DNA from 4 places in the Peribacillus sp. B65 genome. Region 4 is predicted to be linked to each of the others. Evidence: riboswitches for the same ligand, from Rfam matches in the RefSeq annotation. Region 4 holds a riboswitch; each other region holds the start of a gene.
The links. Region 4 has a riboswitch for cobalamin ahead of metE (5-methyltetrahydropteroyltriglutamate--homocysteine S-methyltransferase). Riboswitches for the same ligand answer to the same signal wherever they lie in the genome.
Positions count from the first base shown of each region.

Region 1: another riboswitch for cobalamin. It lies ahead of ACSR9O_RS16295 (FecCD family ABC transporter permease); the one in region 4 lies ahead of metE (5-methyltetrahydropteroyltriglutamate--homocysteine S-methyltransferase).
Region 2: another riboswitch for cobalamin. It lies ahead of ACSR9O_RS03385 (ribonucleoside-diphosphate reductase subunit alpha); the one in region 4 lies ahead of metE (5-methyltetrahydropteroyltriglutamate--homocysteine S-methyltransferase).
Region 3: another riboswitch for cobalamin. It lies ahead of ACSR9O_RS11295 (ABC transporter substrate-binding protein); the one in region 4 lies ahead of metE (5-methyltetrahydropteroyltriglutamate--homocysteine S-methyltransferase).

Region 1 covers NZ_CP195840.1:3,325,811-3,330,666, forward strand. The annotation lists gene ACSR9O_RS16285 (ABC transporter substrate-binding protein) at 1-180, opposite strand, end outside; gene ACSR9O_RS16290 (heme ABC transporter ATP-binding protein) at 208-975, opposite strand; gene ACSR9O_RS16295 (FecCD family ABC transporter permease) at 972-2,051, opposite strand; cobalamin riboswitch at 2,243-2,431, opposite strand; gene ACSR9O_RS16300 (GNAT family N-acetyltransferase) at 2,540-3,049, opposite strand; gene ACSR9O_RS16305 (L-cystine transporter) at 3,346-4,734, shown strand; gene ACSR9O_RS16310 (phosphatase PAP2 family protein) at 4,787-4,856, opposite strand, start outside.
Region 2 covers NZ_CP195840.1:672,527-677,382, forward strand. The annotation lists gene ACSR9O_RS03375 (hypothetical protein) at 12-158, shown strand; gene ACSR9O_RS03380 (manganese-dependent inorganic pyrophosphatase) at 253-1,182, opposite strand; cobalamin riboswitch at 1,475-1,655, shown strand; gene ACSR9O_RS03385 (ribonucleoside-diphosphate reductase subunit alpha) at 1,794-4,091, shown strand; gene ACSR9O_RS03390 (ribonucleotide-diphosphate reductase subunit beta) at 4,141-4,856, shown strand, end outside.
Region 3 covers NZ_CP195840.1:2,306,444-2,311,299, forward strand. The annotation lists gene ACSR9O_RS11280 (acyltransferase family protein) at 1-1,060, shown strand, start outside; tRNA gene ACSR9O_RS11285 (tRNA-Arg) at 1,239-1,312, opposite strand; gene ACSR9O_RS11290 (polysaccharide deacetylase family protein) at 1,542-2,390, shown strand; cobalamin riboswitch at 2,477-2,651, shown strand; gene ACSR9O_RS11295 (ABC transporter substrate-binding protein) at 2,816-3,781, shown strand; gene ACSR9O_RS11300 (FecCD family ABC transporter permease) at 3,744-4,799, shown strand; gene ACSR9O_RS11305 (heme ABC transporter ATP-binding protein) at 4,806-4,856, shown strand, end outside.
Region 4 covers NZ_CP195840.1:4,370,042-4,374,897, forward strand. The annotation lists gene ACSR9O_RS21260 (acyl-CoA thioesterase) at 1-324, opposite strand, end outside; gene metE (5-methyltetrahydropteroyltriglutamate--homocysteine S-methyltransferase) at 321-2,627, opposite strand; cobalamin riboswitch at 2,774-2,966, opposite strand; gene ACSR9O_RS21270 (potassium channel family protein) at 3,209-3,628, shown strand; gene bcp (thioredoxin-dependent thiol peroxidase) at 3,691-4,161, shown strand; gene ACSR9O_RS21280 (aminopeptidase) at 4,173-4,856, shown strand, end outside.

The DNA of each region.
Region 1 (4,856 bases), 1.0 Mb from region 4:
TTTTGGTGCCTCTGCATAGGTGAATTCATGATCCAGATTAGTGATGACCACTTTTTCTTTTCCACCTTTTTCGCTCTGTTTGCCTCCGTCCTTTGAAGCTTCCTCGGAGTTATTGCAAGCGCCCAATATCATCATTGCCAAAAAAATGATGCTTAACAAAATCTTTCGGTAAACAGTCATATACTTTCCCTCATATCCATTTTTTTTTTATATATGTGCTAAAAAGGTGATATGCGTCTTTTGCGTGATGGGGTGTATGCCGATTTCCGTTTCCACCCCGAACACCTTCCTTATCATTTTTGTCGTCAATACAGCTTCTGGTGTTCCGGATGTGATCACTTTGCCATTTTGGATGACATATATATGATCACAATACATGGCTGCCAAGTTTATATCATGCAGAGCCGTCAAGACGGTAACGTCCAGCTTTTTTACAAGGTCCAGCAATTGGAGCTGATGCCTGATGTCTAAATGATTCGTTGGTTCATCCAGGATGATGATATTCGCTTCCTGGGCAAGGGCACGGGCTATGAGGACACGTTGTTTCTCACCACCCGACAAGCTCATGAAACTCCTGTCTTCAAATCCACTCATTTCAACGCGAGCTAATGCTTGATTGACGATTCCTCTATCTTTCTCCGTATCTCCCTGAAATAACCGCTTATGAGGATGCCGTCCCATCCAAACCATCTCTTGTACACTAAAGTCGAAGGTCAGGGATGTTTCCTGACTGACAACCGCCATTTCCCTGGCTGTTTGTTTCTGTGAAAGCCGGTAAAGGTCACGGCCGTCCAGGTGAACAGCTCCCGTATGAGGCTTCAAGATCCGAGAAGCATTTTTTAATAAAGTGGATTTCCCACTCCCATTCGGACCGATCAGCCCAACGAACTGCCCAGTTTTTATTTGCAGTGATATATCCTCAATGATAGGAGTGTCCAGAATTGAATAGGATACTTCTTCAATAACTAATCTCACTTGCCCCCACCTCCAAATGAATATGAACTTCGCCGCAAAAGCCAAATGAAGAATGGTCCTCCGCAAAGTGCGGTGACAACCCCAATCGGAAGTTCTTGAGGTGCCAGGACCAGCCGGGCACAAACATCTGACCAAATGACGAGGATCATGCCAATCAATATGCTGCATGAAAGAACACGTTTATGGTCTGTCCCGACCAATAGCCGGGCTAAATGCGGTACGACCAGACCGATGAACCCAATCGAACCGCTTACAGCCACAACTGTTCCCGTAACAAGGGATGTAATGATGATCAGAACTTTACGGAAGGCTTCCATATTGACTCCGAGCGTCGCGGCTACTTCTTCGCCCATCAATAAGATATTGAGGGAGCGGGATTGTACGATAAGGAACAAGGAAACCACAAGCACCACAACCGCTGGAATCGGTATGTAGTCCCATTTTGCCCCCGCTAAGCTGCCCATCATCCAAAACATCGCTTCACGGATGCCGGAATCTTTTGGTGCAAGAGTGACAATGAAATTAGTGACGGCAGACATGATCATCGAAATGGCTACACCCGCCAATAACAGCCTTGTCGTTTGAATTCTCCCTCCCACTTGAGCCAATAAATACACGGAAAGCATCGCAGCCATGGCCCCCAGGAAGGCACCGAATGATAACGCATATTGACCGAATATAGGAAGCGCCCCAAAAAGAATGACAAGGGTTGCAGCAACAGAGGAACCAGATGAAATGCCCAGAATATACGGATCTGCGAGTGAATTGCGCACCAAGGCCTGGATGACGACACCCACTACGGATAATCCCGCACCTACCACCGCACCGAGCAATACACGGGGCAGGCGGATATCCCAAATGATCCGCTCTTGTGCGATACTCCAATTCACCTCCAGAAAACCACCGATAAAAGGCAGATGCCCTAAGGCGATCTTCCAAACCGTTATTGCTGACATCTTAACTGGCCCAAGGGTAACAGCGAATGTAACTGATAATAAAAGGATGCACAGCAAGAAAAACAGCAGAAAACGAAACCTGCGCTTGGCATTTCTCTCAAAATGAGGTTCTTCAAGCACATCCCCTCTCTCTTTCAATGAGCTTCTAATCAATGACTCTTCCAATGATGAAATCCTCCTTCAAAAAAAACACAAAAAAACCCCAATCCTTTTAACAAAGAATGGAGTTACGAGTATAGGCCCAAAAATACGGAAGGACCTAAGTCCGCCTTTTCTTACTCTCGAACACCTCTCCTCTCAGCGAAGGAAAAATTGGTGATGCTCACTAGGTAGGTCTCCTGGCTTCCATATCAACATTTCCTTTCGTCTTCCCTGACTGACGGTCAAGTGACATCCTGAAAGAAAACTCCTTGGTTACAGTGGCGCGACCACTCGGGATTTGCACCCGATTCCCTGTTACCCTTTGTTCACACAAAGGCACCCAGCGGCAAATATATGAACTTCGCAAAATTTTCCAAACAATTAAATACAACGTTAGTATAGTATACTCCCAATCTTTTCACAATTAAAAAAATGGGATGCGGTCTATTATATAGAAGAAAATGGATTTAAAGGTTCTTTCTATAATGGTAGAATGTTAGCTTTTGACCCGTATCCACACTAAACTCCTCATCAATCGAAATCCGTTCAAAACCGTTTTTCACTAAAACCTTTTGGGAAGCGATATTGTCGCTTGTAGTTTTGGCATGTATTTGAGTCACATTCAATTCCGGCGCCAGATTAACCAAAAGCTTTAGAGCTTCATTCGCAAACCCTTTTTGCGTAAACGCTTCACCGATTCTATAACCGACATGAGCCGTACCATTAACGGGGTCGATATCCAATAGATTAATCCTGCCGACGATTATGCCTGAACCATCCTTAATCAAATAAAAAGAAGAGATAGCATCTTCTTGTTCTTTTAATAATTCCTTATGCCTGATTCCAAACGATCCAAAGCTATAATAATCATCTCCCCGGCCTGGGACCGTTTGCTCGAAAAACCTTCTATTATTGCATTCAAATGCAAATAACTCTTGTGCAGCCTGTTCATTAAGCCTGTTAATGTATATATCCACTTATTCTTCATCCTTTCAAAAAAACGCTAAGCATACGCGGCCTGTTATATCATTCAAGAAAACCAAGTGCTTATCCTTCCTGATAATATATATATAATGGAAGGATTTATTCCCAACTTGTTCCAGGCACCATATTGTTCCCTCTAATTCAGTTCCTGAATAAAGATAAATACATGAATTACTTGAAAAGTCAAAAATAAATTATTTTCTTCTGGTAAAAAATCAACGGATGATGTATCATAGGCATCAGATATTTATTATTCTCATTTGGTTAATCGGAATTAGGAGGAATATATATGATTGGTTATGTGTTTTTAAATCTTGCCATAATGCTCGTTCTTTTAGGCGTATTATTTTACATGAATAAGAAGCATATTTCCTTTACAAAAAGGGTCTTTACTGGACTTGGTTTAGGGATTGTATTCGGACTTCTTTTGCAGTATTTCTATGAACCTCAGTCAGAAGCGATCGTTAAATCGGTCGATTGGTTTAACATCGTAGGTTCAGGCTATGTCAAGTTCCTGCAAATGATCGTCATGCCGCTTGTCTTCATTTCGATCTTATCCGCATTCACAAGATTGAAACTGACTAGCAATATTGGAAAGATCAGTGTCCTGATCATCGGAATCCTGCTTGGAACGACTGCGATTGCAGCAGCTGTCGGGATCACCTCGGCAACTGTATTCAATTTGGAAGCCGTTCAAATTGAGCAAGGGGAAGCGGAGTTAAGCCGCGGGGATCAAATATCGGAAACATACGGTACGATTCAGGATAAAACGATGCCTCAGCAAATCCTTGAGTTGATTCCGTCCAATCCGTTCCTTGATTTAACGGGTGCACGTCCGACATCAACCATTTCCGTTGTAATTTTTGCTGCATTTCTTGGGATTGCCTATTTAGGGGTCAAAAGGAAACAGCCTGAACATGCTGAATTTTTTGCTAAAATAGTAGATACATTGCACAGCATCATCATGCGCGTTGTAACATTGATCCTGCGTTTAACACCTTACGGGATCTTGGCGATCATGACGAAGACTGTAGCTACGAGCGATTTGGATGCAATCCTGAAATTGGGGAAATTCGTCGGTGCCTCTTATGTCGCCCTGATTGTCATGTTCCTCATCCATCTGTTATTGCTGATGCTTGCAGGATTGAATCCAATCGTATATTTGAGAAAAGCTTTCCCGGTATTATCATTTGCCTTCACTTCAAGAACAAGTGCAGGAGCTCTGCCATTGAACATCCAGACACAGAAACAACTAGGGGTGTCCGAAGGTATTGCCAACTTTGCCGGATCCTTCGGCTTGTCGATCGGTCAAAACGGCTGTGCCGGAATCTATCCGGCCATGTTAGCGGTCATGATCGCTCCAACGGTTGGGATCAACCCGCTAGATCCTTCCTTTATAGCCATGTTGATTGCCATCGTGGCCATTAGCTCATTCGGGGTTGCAGGTGTAGGCGGAGGAGCAACATTCGCTGCCATCCTAGTATTATCTGCAATGAACTTGCCAATCGCCTTGGCCGGTCTGCTGATTTCCGTCGAGCCATTGATCGATATGGGAAGAACGGCTGTGAATGTCAGCGGAAGCATGACTTCCGGTATTCTGACTAGTAAAATAACGGGCGACCTGGATAAGGAACAGTTCAGTGAAGAATCATCTTTGAAAATCGAAGCTGAAATGTAAAATAAAAAAGCATCGGACTTCCATTGGAGGTTCGATGCTTTTTTACATATGGTCACTTTTTAATTTGCCTCGCTGTGTAATGATTGGCCTGAATAGCCGATAGTGCTTGGAACATATACTGG
Region 2 (4,856 bases), 3.7 Mb from region 4:
GAGCGAAAAGCATGACACCCGAGCAGGATTATACAGCAGCAAATCTGTCACCGGATTTATTGAATGAACTGAAAAGCTTTGAAAGCAAACTAGGCGAGGAAGCCAATAAAGAATTGATTGTCATCGCCTATGAAAAAGAAAAGGAAGCCTTGAATTAAGAAAAAAGACTCAAACATCCTTAATGGATGGTTGAGTCTTTTTTTGCATGTACAGTAAAAGGATGCTCAAATAATGAGCATCCCTTTTCCTTTATTACTTACTGAATACGTCCGTTAAGACCGGCACGATTTGTTTTTTACGCGATACAACGCCTTCTAAGACGGCGATGTTGTTGTTTAATGAAACGTCGTATGCTTTTTCCACTGCATAAGCCGCTTTGCCAAGAGCCAAGGCAACAGAATCATTAGTCAAGATATCCGTTACGACGAATAGGAATAAGTCCAATTCCTTGACAGCGATTACCGCTTCAATCGCCGCTTCCAATTCAGCTTGCTTAGCAAGGACTTCGTTTGGATCCACAGCATTTACTTGTGCAATCTCCACTTTAGCCAATCCCATGGAAAATTCCTTTGCATCAAGTGTGATGAGCTGGGCGATCGTTTTGTCGCTCAAGTCAGCTCCCGCCTTCAACATTTCCAAGCCATATGTTTCAGCGTCGACTCCCGCAATGGCAGCCAATTCCATAGCTGCTGCAACGTCTTGCTCCGTGCATGTAGGTGATTTGAACAATAAAGAATCGGAAATGATGGCAGACAGCATAAGACCTGCGATTGCTTTAGGAACTTCAATGCCGTTTTCTTTATAAATTTTATTTAAAATGGTTGCCGTACAGCCAACTGGTTCCGCACGGTAATATAAAGGATCGCTCGTTTCGAAGTTAGCGATACGGTGGTGGTCAATAACTTCCAACACACGGACTTGGTCAATATCTTCAGCACTTTGCTGGCGTTCGTTATGATCGACCAAGATTACGCCATCAGCTTCCCCTGCAACTTTTTCCACAAGACGGGGAGCATCGAATTTGAATTGGTCCAATGCATATTGAGTTTCACCATTCACTTCACCCAGACGAACTGGTTCAGCGTTGATACCTAACTGCTTTTTCAGATCTGCATAAGCGATTGCTGAACAGATTGTGTCTGTATCCGGGTTTTTATGTCCAAAAACTAATACTTTTTCCAAGATTTTATCCCCTTTTTCATAAATATTTTTCCGCGAATCCCCTCACCGCAATAAGGGAGAGCCACCTTTACTAGACACTTTATTTTAACACAAAATCCCGTAAAATCAGCGCTTGAATTATCCATTCCCCAATAAAATCTTTCATTCCTTCACCCTCTGCCATCACTTTGTCAATAGATAAGGGTTGGTTTTTTTCAAATATATTAGTTGAATTATCATCGTATATGGCTTACGATAATATAAGCAGAAATACTAGATATTGATTACATAATCTATACCAATAACTATATATAGAATTTTTATAATCCAAGGTGCCAGTGATGGCTGAAAAGGGAATCCGGTGTAAACCCGGAACTGTCCCCGCAACTGTAAATGTGACGAAATGAGAAACCCACTGTATAGCTCTCTATACGGGAAGGACTCAAAGTAGGATGATCATGAGTCAGGAGACCTGCCTTGAATTTTTCACGTTTCTTATTCTTCGGGGATTGAGATGATGAAACGATAGTATAACGGCTATTTTTTCATGGCTCTTTTATTCTATCGTTTGATCCGCTCAATTCTTTGGGCGGTTTTTTTATTTTAGCGGAAGTTAACAAGGAGGATTATTAATGACTCAAACATATAACTCTACCATAAGTGAAAATGAAACAGAAAAGAAATCCATCCAGCTTGAGATGTTATCGAAGGAATTCGAAGGCCGTCTCGATATGGAAAAGTTCAAAAAGCGTTTTACAAAATGGCTTGATCGCAAAAGTGACTCAACCGAAGAACAGGCATCAAAAAAACTGATTCAACTCGCTCTTGAGGGTGTGGATATCGATGCTCCGGATTGGACATTCGTTGCTGCAGCAGAACTGTTGAATACAATGTATAGGGATGCACAAGCCAATCGAGGTTATGCAGGCAAGAGTTATGGCCCATTCTATGAGCTGATCACAGAACTCTCCCAGCTTTCGGAAGGTCAGCGTTATCCAATTTACAAGCCAGAACTGCTATCTTCATATACAAAAGCGGAAATTGAGGAATTGGGCTCGGTGATCGACCCGGAAAAAGATAAATTATTCTCATACATAGGCATCTACTTATTGAACGACCGCTATCTGGCCCGCCCAAAAAAGGACAAGGTCTACGAACTGCCGCAAGAACGTTTCATGATCATCGCGATGGAAATCATGCGAATGGAAAAAACGGAGCACCGCCTGCAACTTATAAAAGAAGCATACTGGGCCATGTCCAACCTTTATATGACCGTTGCGACTCCTACACTCTCCAATGCTGGGAAAACACATGGACAGTTAAGCTCTTGCTTTATCGACGCGATTGAAGATTCCATTGATGGCATCTATCTATCAAACTACGATGCAGCAAAAGTATCTAAATTCGGCGGCGGTGTCGGCCTTTACGTTGGTAAGGTTCGCTCGCTTGGTTCTGATATCCGGGGTTTCTCTGGAAATAGTTCCGGCACGACGCCCTGGATTAGACTATTCAACCAGACAGCTGTAAGTGTTGATCAATTGGGTCAACGTAAAGGCGCCATCGCGATTTACTTGGATGCCTGGCATAAAGATATCATGAGCTTCCTCGATTTGAAGACACAAAACGGGGATGACAGATTAAAAGCCCATGATATTTTTACAGGCGTTTGCATACCGGATTTATTCATGGAGGCTGTACGCGACAGAAAAGAATGGTATCTTTTCGATCCGCATACCGTCAAGCAAACCCTTGGATTTTCACTTGAAGATCTTTATGACGAGAAGAAAGGCGAAGGAAGCTTCAGGAAACATTATGCACTTGCTGTCGAGGCCGCAGAAAATGGCACGCTTCCAAACTACAGCTTTGAAAAAATCAATGCGATGGACATCATGAAAAGCATCATGATTTCTCAATTAGAAGAAGGCGTACCGTATATGTTCTACCGCGATGAAGTGAATCGGAAGAATCCCAATAAACATAAAGGTATGATTTATTGTTCCAACCTTTGTACGGAGATTGCCCAAAACCTAAGCCCTTCGACTATCACGGATGAATATGAAACAGAAGATGGAGATGTTGTTGTGGTTCGTAAAAGCGGCGATTTCGTTGTCTGCAACCTTTCATCCATTAACTTGCCACGGGCGGTGGGCAGCGATGTTTTGGAAAGATTGATTCCCATTCAGATCCGTATGCTGGACAATGTCATTGATGTGAATAATCTTCCTGTCAAACAAGCATCCATCTCGAACAAACGTTACCGGGCAATTGGTTTAGGAACGTTTGGATGGCATCATTTACTTGCCACACAGAATATTTATTGGGAATCCGATGAGGCTGTTCAATATGCCGATGCTTTATACGAAAAGATCGCTTACTTAACAATCAAGGCATCCAACGAATTGGCCAAGGAAAAAGGATCATACCCATATTTTGAAGGATCTGATTGGCATACAGGGGACTATTTCGAACTGCGTGACTATACAGATCAAAAATGGATGGATTTAAAAGCAGACGTACAGGAACACGGAACCCGTAATGGATATTTAATGGCGATTGCCCCCAATTCATCGACAGCCAAAATCGGTAATTCCACGGATGGCATCGACCCTTTGTATGAAATTGAATTTTACGAAGAAAAGAAAAACTTCAAATTCAAGGTGACCGCACCAGGCTTGACGCCAAATACGTATGAATATTATAAAAAGACGCGATTCAATTTGGACCAACTGGAAAGCATCAGGCAAAATGCAGCCCGACAACGCCATATTGACCAAGCAATCAGCTTTAATCTGTATGTACACAATACAATCAAAGCGAAGGTCCTGTTGGATATACATTTAACGGCATGGGAAAGCGGGTTGAAATCAACGTATTATGTTCGTTCGACTTCTTCCGAATATGACAATGCCTGCGAAAGCTGTTCAAGTTAACGACAATCAATCATGACCCAGTAATCTATTCTTAAAGGAGTTTTCACGAATGACCAATCATATCAAAAAAATTCGGATGCTCGAACCGACGCATCCAACCAAGGCAACCGGTGTTTTCAAAGGAGAAGCTTCAGGCTTCCTCCTTTGGAACGATATTCAGTATGAAAAATTCTATGATACCTATACACAGCTCATCAATAACTTTTGGAAGCCTTCGAGCGTGAACATGATTCAGGATAAAAAGCAGTGGGGCGAATTGGATGAAGATATCCAGGATGCATTTCTCGATATCCTTACGATGATCGCTGGAATGGACAGTCTTCAAACGCCCACATTAGTAGAAATCCTTCGGTACATCAAAGATCCGGCGGCAAAAGCTATCCTGGCCAACATGGCCCAGCAGGAATCGATCCATAATGAATCTTATTCCTATATCCTTGCTTCCTTGATTCCGGTAGGCAAGCAAAAACAGCTTTTCGACCGCATCAAAGAACATCCTGAAGTGATTAAGCGTAACCAACCGATCGTTGATGCTTATCAAACGTTCGTGGACGATCCCAGCCCACAGCATTTATTCGAGGCACTGATCCATTCAACGAACCTTGAAGGAATTTATTTCTATCTGGCTTTCGCCTTTTATTATAATTTAGGACGGCAAAATCTAATGACCGGATCGGCTACGATGATATCCTATATTCATCGCGATGAAATGGTACATTTCGATTTCATTGGAATGCTCATTCAAATCTTGATGTATGAATATCC
Region 3 (4,856 bases), 2.1 Mb from region 4:
GGTATTATTGGAGTTCTATCGTTATAATGTCCAAGAAACTCCAGGATTCATCGTCGGAACTCTTATTATCATTTCATCAATTGCCCTTTCTTTTTTAATGACTCGATATATAGAAGAACCAATCCGAAGCTCAAAGGACAACAAATTCTCATTCAAGAGACTCGGGATAATGGGCAGTGTGAATGTACTCTTGATTGCATCGCTTTTAATTGGAGTATATATAGATAAAAATAGGCTGGAAAATAATATAAACGATAAAAATTATCCAGGAGCGTTAGCGGTAAAAAACCCTGATGATATACCTGATCAGGAACCAATTCCATCATATTCTGAAGTCTTTGATGATTTACCACAATCGCATTTGGACGGCAGTAACCAAGGGTTGAAGGAAAGTGACTTGAAAATTGGGGAATATGGCGAAACTGAAAATTACGATGCTACAATTGCCCTGATCGGCAGTTCCCATTCAGAGCATTGGTTAGGTGCCATATTAAAAGCTACAAAAGATGATAATTATCGTGTATTGAATATGACCCGTTCAGGTACACGTTTTTCAACAGGTTATACGGATGATGATTTGAAAGGTATCTGGGTCAATAATGTTCTCGATTATCTAAAGGATGCAGATGTAGATCTTGTCATTTCTCACGCCACAGCTTCTGATACGCCCAATAATAAAATACAACAACAGATGGTTGATCAGCTGCAGTATGTTAAAGATGAATATGGTATTGAAGTGTTAGCGGTTCGTGATGATCCAAGATATAGTTTTAATGTACTGGAATCATTAGAAACACATGGAATAGAAGAAACAACAAAAAAAATGAATTCAGTAGATAATCAGAAAGACGAAAGCTTTTGGAGACAATTTGAAAAAGAGAATAAATCATTGCATAAAATTGACTTAACAGATTACTTTAAAGTGAACGGTGAATTTCAGCCCATTATTGGTAATGTTATAATTTACCGGGACAATAGACATTTAACGAATACTTATTCTGAAAGTTTCGGACCTATTTTTGATGAAAAAATCAACGAGATAGGCTTAGATAGAAAGTAAGTATAGCTAAAGGGAGTTTTGTTTGGGTCTATTGGTTATCTTTATATGAAAAATCTGAGTTCTGTGTTTTACAGGGCTCGGATTTTTTTTTTATGAACTTGTCTAACCGCCCCATAAATCACAGAAAAAACCCTGTTACTACGCGGAAGAACCGCATTGTAACAGGGTTTTTAGTTAGCGTCCCAGATAGGAATCGAACCTACGACCTACAGCTTAGGAGGCTGTCGCTCTATCCTGCTGAGCTACTGGGACATATAAAAAAGTCGACGACTTATTTATTATATTTCTTATAGGCAAACTTTTCAAGCTAATAGCACATACTTATTAAAAAAAATCCTCATAAATGCTTAACAGGTCACTAAGCTCTCATCTTTCCCTTTTTTTCATTTAATGGAATACTTTATTAATCACTAGTTTTCTGGTACTATTTTACTATAAAAAAATTAGGAGAATGATAGTGGGGAAATATAGAGTATTAAGGATGGTTGCATTGCTGGGGATTTTGATTTTACCTGCATGCTCACAAGAGATTTTAGAAGGTATAGGCACAAAGACAGCTGCACCGATTGCGGAAGATGACATCGAAGTGGTCGAAGCGGCGGATAATGGGGCAGGGCAGGAATTGGAGGGCCAGATCGATACGGGAGACTGGATAACGGCCGAGCCCGCCGTCCAGCTTCCAATCTTGATGTATCACAGCATTTCTGAAGGTAATCGCCTTCGGGTTCCAAGTGAGGAATTCCGGTCACAGATGGCTTGGCTTCGGGAGAATGGCTACTATACATTATCTCCTGAAGAGGCATTCCTCGTTTTAACCGAGAATCGGATGCCAAGTGAGAAGTGTGTCTGGCTTACTTTTGATGATGGCTATACAGATAACTTCACGGAGGCTTTCCCGATATTAAAAGAAAATGATATGAAAGCAACTGTCTTCATGATCGGGAAGTCCATTGATAAAGGTCATCACCTGACTGAAAATCAAATGATGGAGATGAGCAGGAATGGGATTTCGATCGAAAGCCATACTATCAACCATTTGGAGCTGAACCGCATGACGGCAGAGCAGCAAGAGGCTGAAATGGTCCAGTCTAAGAAGCTATTCGACCGTATTCTCGACCAGGACACGACAGTGCTTTCCTATCCGGTTGGCCGGTATAACGAAGAGACTCTCAGGCTGTCAGATGAAGCCGGATACAAGATGGCAGTCACTACCGAACCTGGGGGAGCTTCAAGGGAACAAGGGATGCATGCCCTGCATCGAGTTCGGATTTCACCCGGTTTATCAGTCGATGGGTTTGCGTCATTGATTGAAAATGCTTCAAATCATTGAGCGTGGAAGGGTCATTTCGAACCTGTTCAGAAAAATCATATAATAATCGATTCTTACATGGTGTATAATGAAGGCAATGAAAATTATATACATATGAACGATTTGGTGTCGTAATGACTTAAAAGGGAAGCTGGTGAAATGCCAGCGCGGTCCCGCCACTGTATATGGGAGCTGACGGCTGTGTACCACTGTATGAAATATGGGAAGGTGCCGTCGACGATGACCATGAGCCAGGAGACCTGCCAAAACTCGTACACCTGTAACCTACGCGGATGGGAAGGTGTGTGGCAGACCCTAAGAAGTCCGTAGTGATATTGTTGCCATACAAGCACCTTCCGTTTAACGGGAGGTGCTTTTTGTTTTGGGGGCATCTTCCGGGATTATTGGGTGAAAGAAATTAAATAAAAAGATTGTGGGGAATGAAAATGAAGAAAATTTTTGGTCTGATATTGTTGATGTTGCTTACTGCAGGCATGATGGTCGGCTGCGGTGGAGCTACTGATGAAGGAAAAGAAAAGCAGCAAACGAAACATGCTCAACACGAAGCTTTCCCGATTACGATTAAAGATGCAACTGGGGAAAAAGTAACGATAGAAGAAAAACCGAAGAAAATCGTTTCGTTAATACCAAGTAATACGGAAGTGGTCTTTGCACTTGGTTTGGGTAAAAAGGTCATTGGTGTTTCCGATAATGATAATTACCCGGAAGAAACGAAAGAAATTGAAAAAGTTGGTGGAATGGAAATGAACACGGAGCTGATTGTCTCCATGAAGCCTGACCTTGTTCTTGCCCATGCATCAAGTGCCCATAATTCGAATGAGGGTTTACAGCAGCTTAAGGATGCTGGAATAGATGTCCTCGTAGTCAATGATGCACAAAGCTTTGACCAAGTCTATGAGTCTATTGAAATGATTGGACAGGCAACGGGTGAACATGACAAGGCAAACGAAATCGTTGCGGATATGAAAACGAAGCTTAAGGATATCGAGGAAAAAGCCAAATCCGTAAAGGAAGAGGATAGGAAGACCGTTTTAGTGGAAGTTTCGCCTTCACCGGAAATATACACACCGGGAAAAAATACTTTCATGAATGAGATGCTTACTATTATTTCAGCGGATAATGCTGCTGCTGACTTGGACGGTTGGGCAAAGATTGATGAAGAGTCGATGATTGCTGCAAATCCTGATGTCATCATTACAACTTATGGTTATTATACGAAAGATTCAGCAAATGAAGTGAAGGGCCGAAAAGGATGGCAAGACGTAAATGCTGTTAAGAATGGCCAAGTCTTTGATGTCCATTCTGACTTGGTGACCCGTTCCGGTCCACGCTTGATAGAGGGAGTAGAGGAACTTGCCAAATCAGTCTATCCGAACCAATTTAACAACTAAATGGACGTTTGCCTATTTGATTGCGTTTTTAATTTTGTTATTCGCAATGACGGTAGGCATTTCCTTTGGTTCGGTGTCAGTACCGATTCCCGTACTTTTACAAATAATCGGCAAGGAGATCTTTCATTTGCCGATTTCCGCTGATCCGGATGTGATGCTGACGAATATCGTGATGAACATCCGCTTGCCGCGTGTGTTGCTTGCGGGGTTGGTCGGGGCATCGCTGGCGATTGCGGGTGCGGCATTTCAGGGGCTGCTCCGGAACCCGCTCGCTGATCCTTACACATTAGGTATTTCATCAGGAGCATCGGTCGGCGCCGTATTGACAATATTCTTGAATATATCACTGCCGTTCATCGGTTTATACACTCTTCCGGCATTGAGCATTTTATGCTCAGTGCTCACGATGCTCTGCGTATTGACTTTTGCAAAAAAAATGGATCGATCGATGAAAGTGGAAACGATCATTTTAACGGGAATCATTTTCAGCTCGTTTTTAAGTGCCTTCATTTCATTGATGATTGCGCTGACGGGTGATGAATTAAGACAAATCATCGGCTGGCTGATGGGAAGCGTTTCAATGCGCGGATGGAATTATATTGCAATCATTTTGCCGTTTTTTATCATTGGTTCGTTGATCTTGATCATGAATACAAGCGAATTGAATGCGATGACTTTCGGGGAAGACCGGGCAAAACACTTAGGTGTGAATGTTAAGCGGCGGAAAATGTGGATCTTGATAGCCGGTTCGACATTGACAGGGGCAGCGGTAGCCGTTTCAGGGGCGATTGGCTTTGTAGGATTGGTCATTCCTCATTTTGTCCGAAAGATATGGGGACCTGATCATAAACATTTGCTTCCGCTGTCATTGCTGATAGGAAGCGGATTTTTAATTTTGGCAGACTTTGTAGCACGGACGGTCATTGCCCCATCGGAACTGCCGATCGGGGTTATCACCTCACTTATCGGGGCACCTGCATTTGCGCTGATTTTATTAAAGAGACGGAGAGAAGGGTAAAAACGAATGCTTGAAGTTAAAGGGTTAACAGGTGGATATGACAACAAAGCTGTTTTG
Region 4 (4,856 bases):
CTGTTTCTCACCTGTTAATAGGTTTTCGCGCTCCACTTTAACGAATACCTCCATTGATGTGCGATGGGCACAGGTGACATAAGCTTCAAGGTTGATCGCATCCCCCGTCTTGATGGGGGCCAAAAAATCAAAAGAGTCGCTTGAAGCAGTCACAACGGGTTTTCGACAATGGCGCATAGCTGAAATGCAGGCTATTTTATCAACATAGGCCATTACTTTTCCGCCAAAGATGGTATTGTGATGATTTGTATCCGGTGGAAAAACAAGGTCGGTTAAAAAAGTCCGTGACTGCTGTGTTGGGTGGGCAACGTGCTTTTCAATCATTTGCCGGTTGGTTTAGCTAACAGGTTTTCACGGACGATTTTTGCTGCTTCGACCATGTTTTTCAGGGATGCGACGGTTTCCGGGATACCCCTTGTTTTCAGTCCGCAGTCAGGATTGATCCAAAACTGGTCTTTATCCAATACCTTGATCCCACGTTCGATCATATCGACCATTTCTTCCACTGCCGGCACACGCGGGCTGTGAATGTCATACACACCCAGACCAATACCTTTTTCATATGTTTTTTCCTCGAATGCGGAAGCAAGCTCCCCATGACTGCGGGATGTTTCGATGGAAATTACATCGGCGTCGAGGGAGGAGATGACATCCATGAAACTGTTGAAGTCGCAATAGCACATATGCGTATGAATTTGGGTTGTATCCTCCACGCTTGATGTCGATATCAAGAACGAATTCACAGCCCAGTTCAAATATTCGTCGCGATCGCTTTTTTTCAATGGCAGACCTTCTCTAAGTGCAGGCTCATCGACCTGAATCATTTTGATTCCAGCGGATTCCAATGCAATGACTTCTTTTTCCAAAGCGAGTGCCAGCTGATAGCATACATTCTCCCTGGAAATATCATCACGGACAAATGACCAGTTCAAAATCGTAACAGGACCTGTAAGCATTCCCTTTACCGTCTTCTTCGTCAGTGATTGTGCGTATACACTTTCCCTGACTGTCATCGGTTCGATGAAATGGATGTCGCCGTAGATGACTGGCGGTTTCACACAGCGGGATCCATAGGATTGTACCCACCCCTTTTCTAAAAAGACGAATCCACCTAACTTATGGCCGAAGTATTCAACCATATCCGTTCGTTCGAATTCCCCATGAACAAGGACATCCAAACCGATTTCTTCTTGGATTTCGATCCACCTGCCGATTTCTTCGTTAACGAATGTTTCATATTGCGAAGCGGTCCATTCTCCTCTTTTGAATTTCCCGCGTGCTTGTTTAACATCAAATGTCTGCGGAAAGCTGCCGATCGTTGTCGAAGGAAGAAAAGGCAATTTGAAAAATGCCTGTTGTTTTTGGTAACGCTCTTTAAATGGAAGCTGACGGCCGGCGGTCCTGGTTTTAACCTTTTCGACATTGGATTGTACAGTTCCGTGATTCCGGGCATTTGAACTTGCTAACGTTTGAAGCGTGAATTTATTTGCATCGACTTTCTCGGCGATTGCTTCAAAGCCTTGATTATTCCCTTTGACCAAGAGTGTGATTTCCTCGAGTTTCTCATCAGCGAAAGCAAGGGCCTCTTTCACTTCGTTTGATAGGGCGGTTTCATTACGAACGGTCACCGGGACATGAAGCAGGGAACAAGAGGGCTGAAGCCAGATTCGGTCTTCGGCTACCATTGTCTTAAGAGTCTCGATCAATTGGATTTTTTTCGATAAATCAGAAAGCCAAATGTTTTTTCCGTCAATCACACCTGCAGCAAGCACTTTGTCCTTCGGAAAGCCGAATGCTTCCAGGTTGCTTAGATTCCTCCCTTTGTCATGTACAAAATCAAGACCGATTCCTTGGACTTGTAATTCGATGACTTCCTGGTAATGTTCCACGGCATCAAAGTATGTTTGTAGCATGATGTTCAGGTTTGGTGCTGCTTCATTCAGTTTTTCATAGAGGTAAGTAACAGTTTGCATATCTTCTTTGGAAATCGATGAAACAAGTGAAGGTTCGTCCATTTGAACCCACTTCACGCCTTCTTGCTCCAACTCCCGGAGGATTTGCGTGTATAGGGGAAGCAGGCTCAGGATGATGCCAGGGATATCTTGTTTTTTGAAGCCTTTGGAAAGGGAGATGAAAGTATAAGGACCGATCAACACGGGCTTTGTTTCAATTCCTAGCTTTTCCTTGGCTTCCCGATATGCTGCAAGTGGTTTATTTTCCGTTAACGTCAGCTGTGGCACCTTTAATTCAGGGACAATATAGTGATAGTTCGTATTGAACCATTTCGTCATTTCGGAAGCGACTTCATCATTGTTTCCGCGAGCCATTGAATAATAAACGGAAAGGGGAACGCTTCCGCTTTCATAGGCTGAATAACGTTCAGGAACAAGACCGAACATTACGGACATATCGAGCATTTGATCATAGAAAGTGAAGTCGTTGACAGGAATGATATCAATGCCTCGTTTCTTCTGTTTTTGTAAGTTGCCTAAACGGATGGCTTTTAGTTGTGCCGTAAATTCTGCTTCATCGATTTTACCGGACCAGTAAGCTTCCAATGTACGTTTCCATTCACGATCTTCCCCGATTCGAGGGTAACCCAAACTACTGCTTTTCAATATTCCCATCCTCCTATATTCATTTAATTGAGCAATAAAAAAAGCATTCCTAACCGTCAAAAGAGATGGTTAGAAATGCTTAAAATAAAGAGGCATGCAAAATGCCCCTTACAATTATAAGGTCCCTAACACCTCCCTATCTCCCGTAGGTTAAAACAGTGTTGTCGAAATAGGCAGGTCTCCTGACTTAGGGATTAACATTAGCGGCGGGCCTTCCCGATCCGTTGATCAGTGGCATATTGGATGGCGCTAACACTCCCATTACAGTGGCGGGACCGTCCCGGAATTACACCGGACTTCCCTTTTAATCCTAATTTAAAATTAGGAACCTATTTCCACATATGAAATTTGACAAAACCTGCCTTGATAACTGTTTGCAGGTTAAAAAATTATAAAATAAAAACTATTATAAAAATTTAGACAATCTTAACATATCCGACCAAAAGGGTCAACATGAAAAAAATTCAGGAAAAGTATCCGGTTATAAGGCGTGTGGGTGATAAGGATGAGGTCTGTTCCTAAAAAAGAATATATTGTTTGGACAGGGAGTATGTATAGAGGAAGTGGCGTTTTGAAATGGGGCGTGGGGGATGACTTTCTACATCTTGATTGCAGGAATCATTTTTTGCATGGTGATGAGCATTCGTACGTTATTTCTTGTTGAGTCGGGAGGAAAGAAGTTTTCTCTGGAGGATATGCTGTGGCTTGGCAATTTATATGCGACGATATTAGTTGGATTTGCACTGATTTATTTATTATACGAACTTCAGAATCATTCGGTGATTCTTGATATGGGCAATCGATTGGATGGCACTTTCTATGAACAGTTGAAGACTTCTTTTTATTTTAGTGCGATGACGATGTTTTCTGTAGGGTATGGAGATATAGCCCCGATTGGCATGGGCAGGATGATAGCTACGATTCAGGCTTTCATCGGTTATACACTGCCGGCAGCGTTCGTGATCCGGACGGTGATCGATTTGGAGCACAAAGATAGGAAGGATAAATGAAAGTTGTGTTTCTTTCGATTATTGGGTACTCTTACCATAATGAAAGAAATGGAGGGTTCAATATGACTGTTAAAATTGGAGAAAAAGCACCTGATTTCAAGCTCCCTGCAAACAATGGTGAAATGGTGTCCCTATCGGATTTTAAGGGAAAATATATTGTTTTATATTTTTATCCAAAAGACATGACGCCAGGTTGCACGACGGAGGCCTGTGATTTCCGGGACCATAATGAGCAATTTGAGGAATTGAACGCGGTCATCATTGGAATCAGCCCAGACCCAGCTGCACGTCATGAAAAATTCATCGAAAAACATGGATTGCCTTTTCTGCTGCTGGCTGATGAAAATCATGAAGCGGCTAAAATCTTTGATGTGTGGCAGTTGAAAAAGAACTTCGGCAAGGAGTATATGGGCATTGAACGTTCAACTTTCCTGATTGATAAGGCTGGTATGGTAGTCAAAGAATGGCGTAAAGTAAAGGTCAAAGGCCATGTCGAAGAAGCTCTTCAAACTCTTCGCGACCTCGAAAAATAAGGGACAGGCAGATGAAGGATGAGCGAATAACGAAGCTTGCAGCCAGGCTGATTCATCATTCGATACAATTACAGCCAAAAGAGAGAATCCTCATACGGGGGAATATCAATACGAAACCATTATTGAAAGAGCTGATTGATGAAATATACAGAGTGGGTGCTTATCCATATGTAGAACTCGAAGACGATGAAATAAGCCGCCACCTGTTACAAGGGAATGTAAAGGAACAACTTGACACCTCTTCGCAATGGGCCTTGAAGAAATATAAGGATATCGATGCGGTAATCATCATCACCGGGGAAGAAAACGATGTGGAAATGACCGATGTTCCCATCGAGAGGCACCGTCTTCAAGGGGAGGCTATGAATTCCCCCACTCTTTTCTATGTAAACAACCGACGTTGGGTCTTGCTTAATTATCCCACCAACGCATCAGCGCAAAAAGCCGGCATGACCTTCGACAGGTACGAAGATTTTCTTTTGAATGTATGCAACATGGATTACGGGAAAATGGAGACGGCCTTGAAACCGTTAAAACAATTGATGGAACGAACTGACAAAGTCAGGATCGTTTCGCCAGGAACAGATTTGACCTTTTCCATCAAAGGTATGCCGGCCGTCATATGTGCCGGAAAAAAGAATTTACCGGATGGGGAAGTGTTTACGGCACCCATAAAAGATAGTCTCAATGGAAGG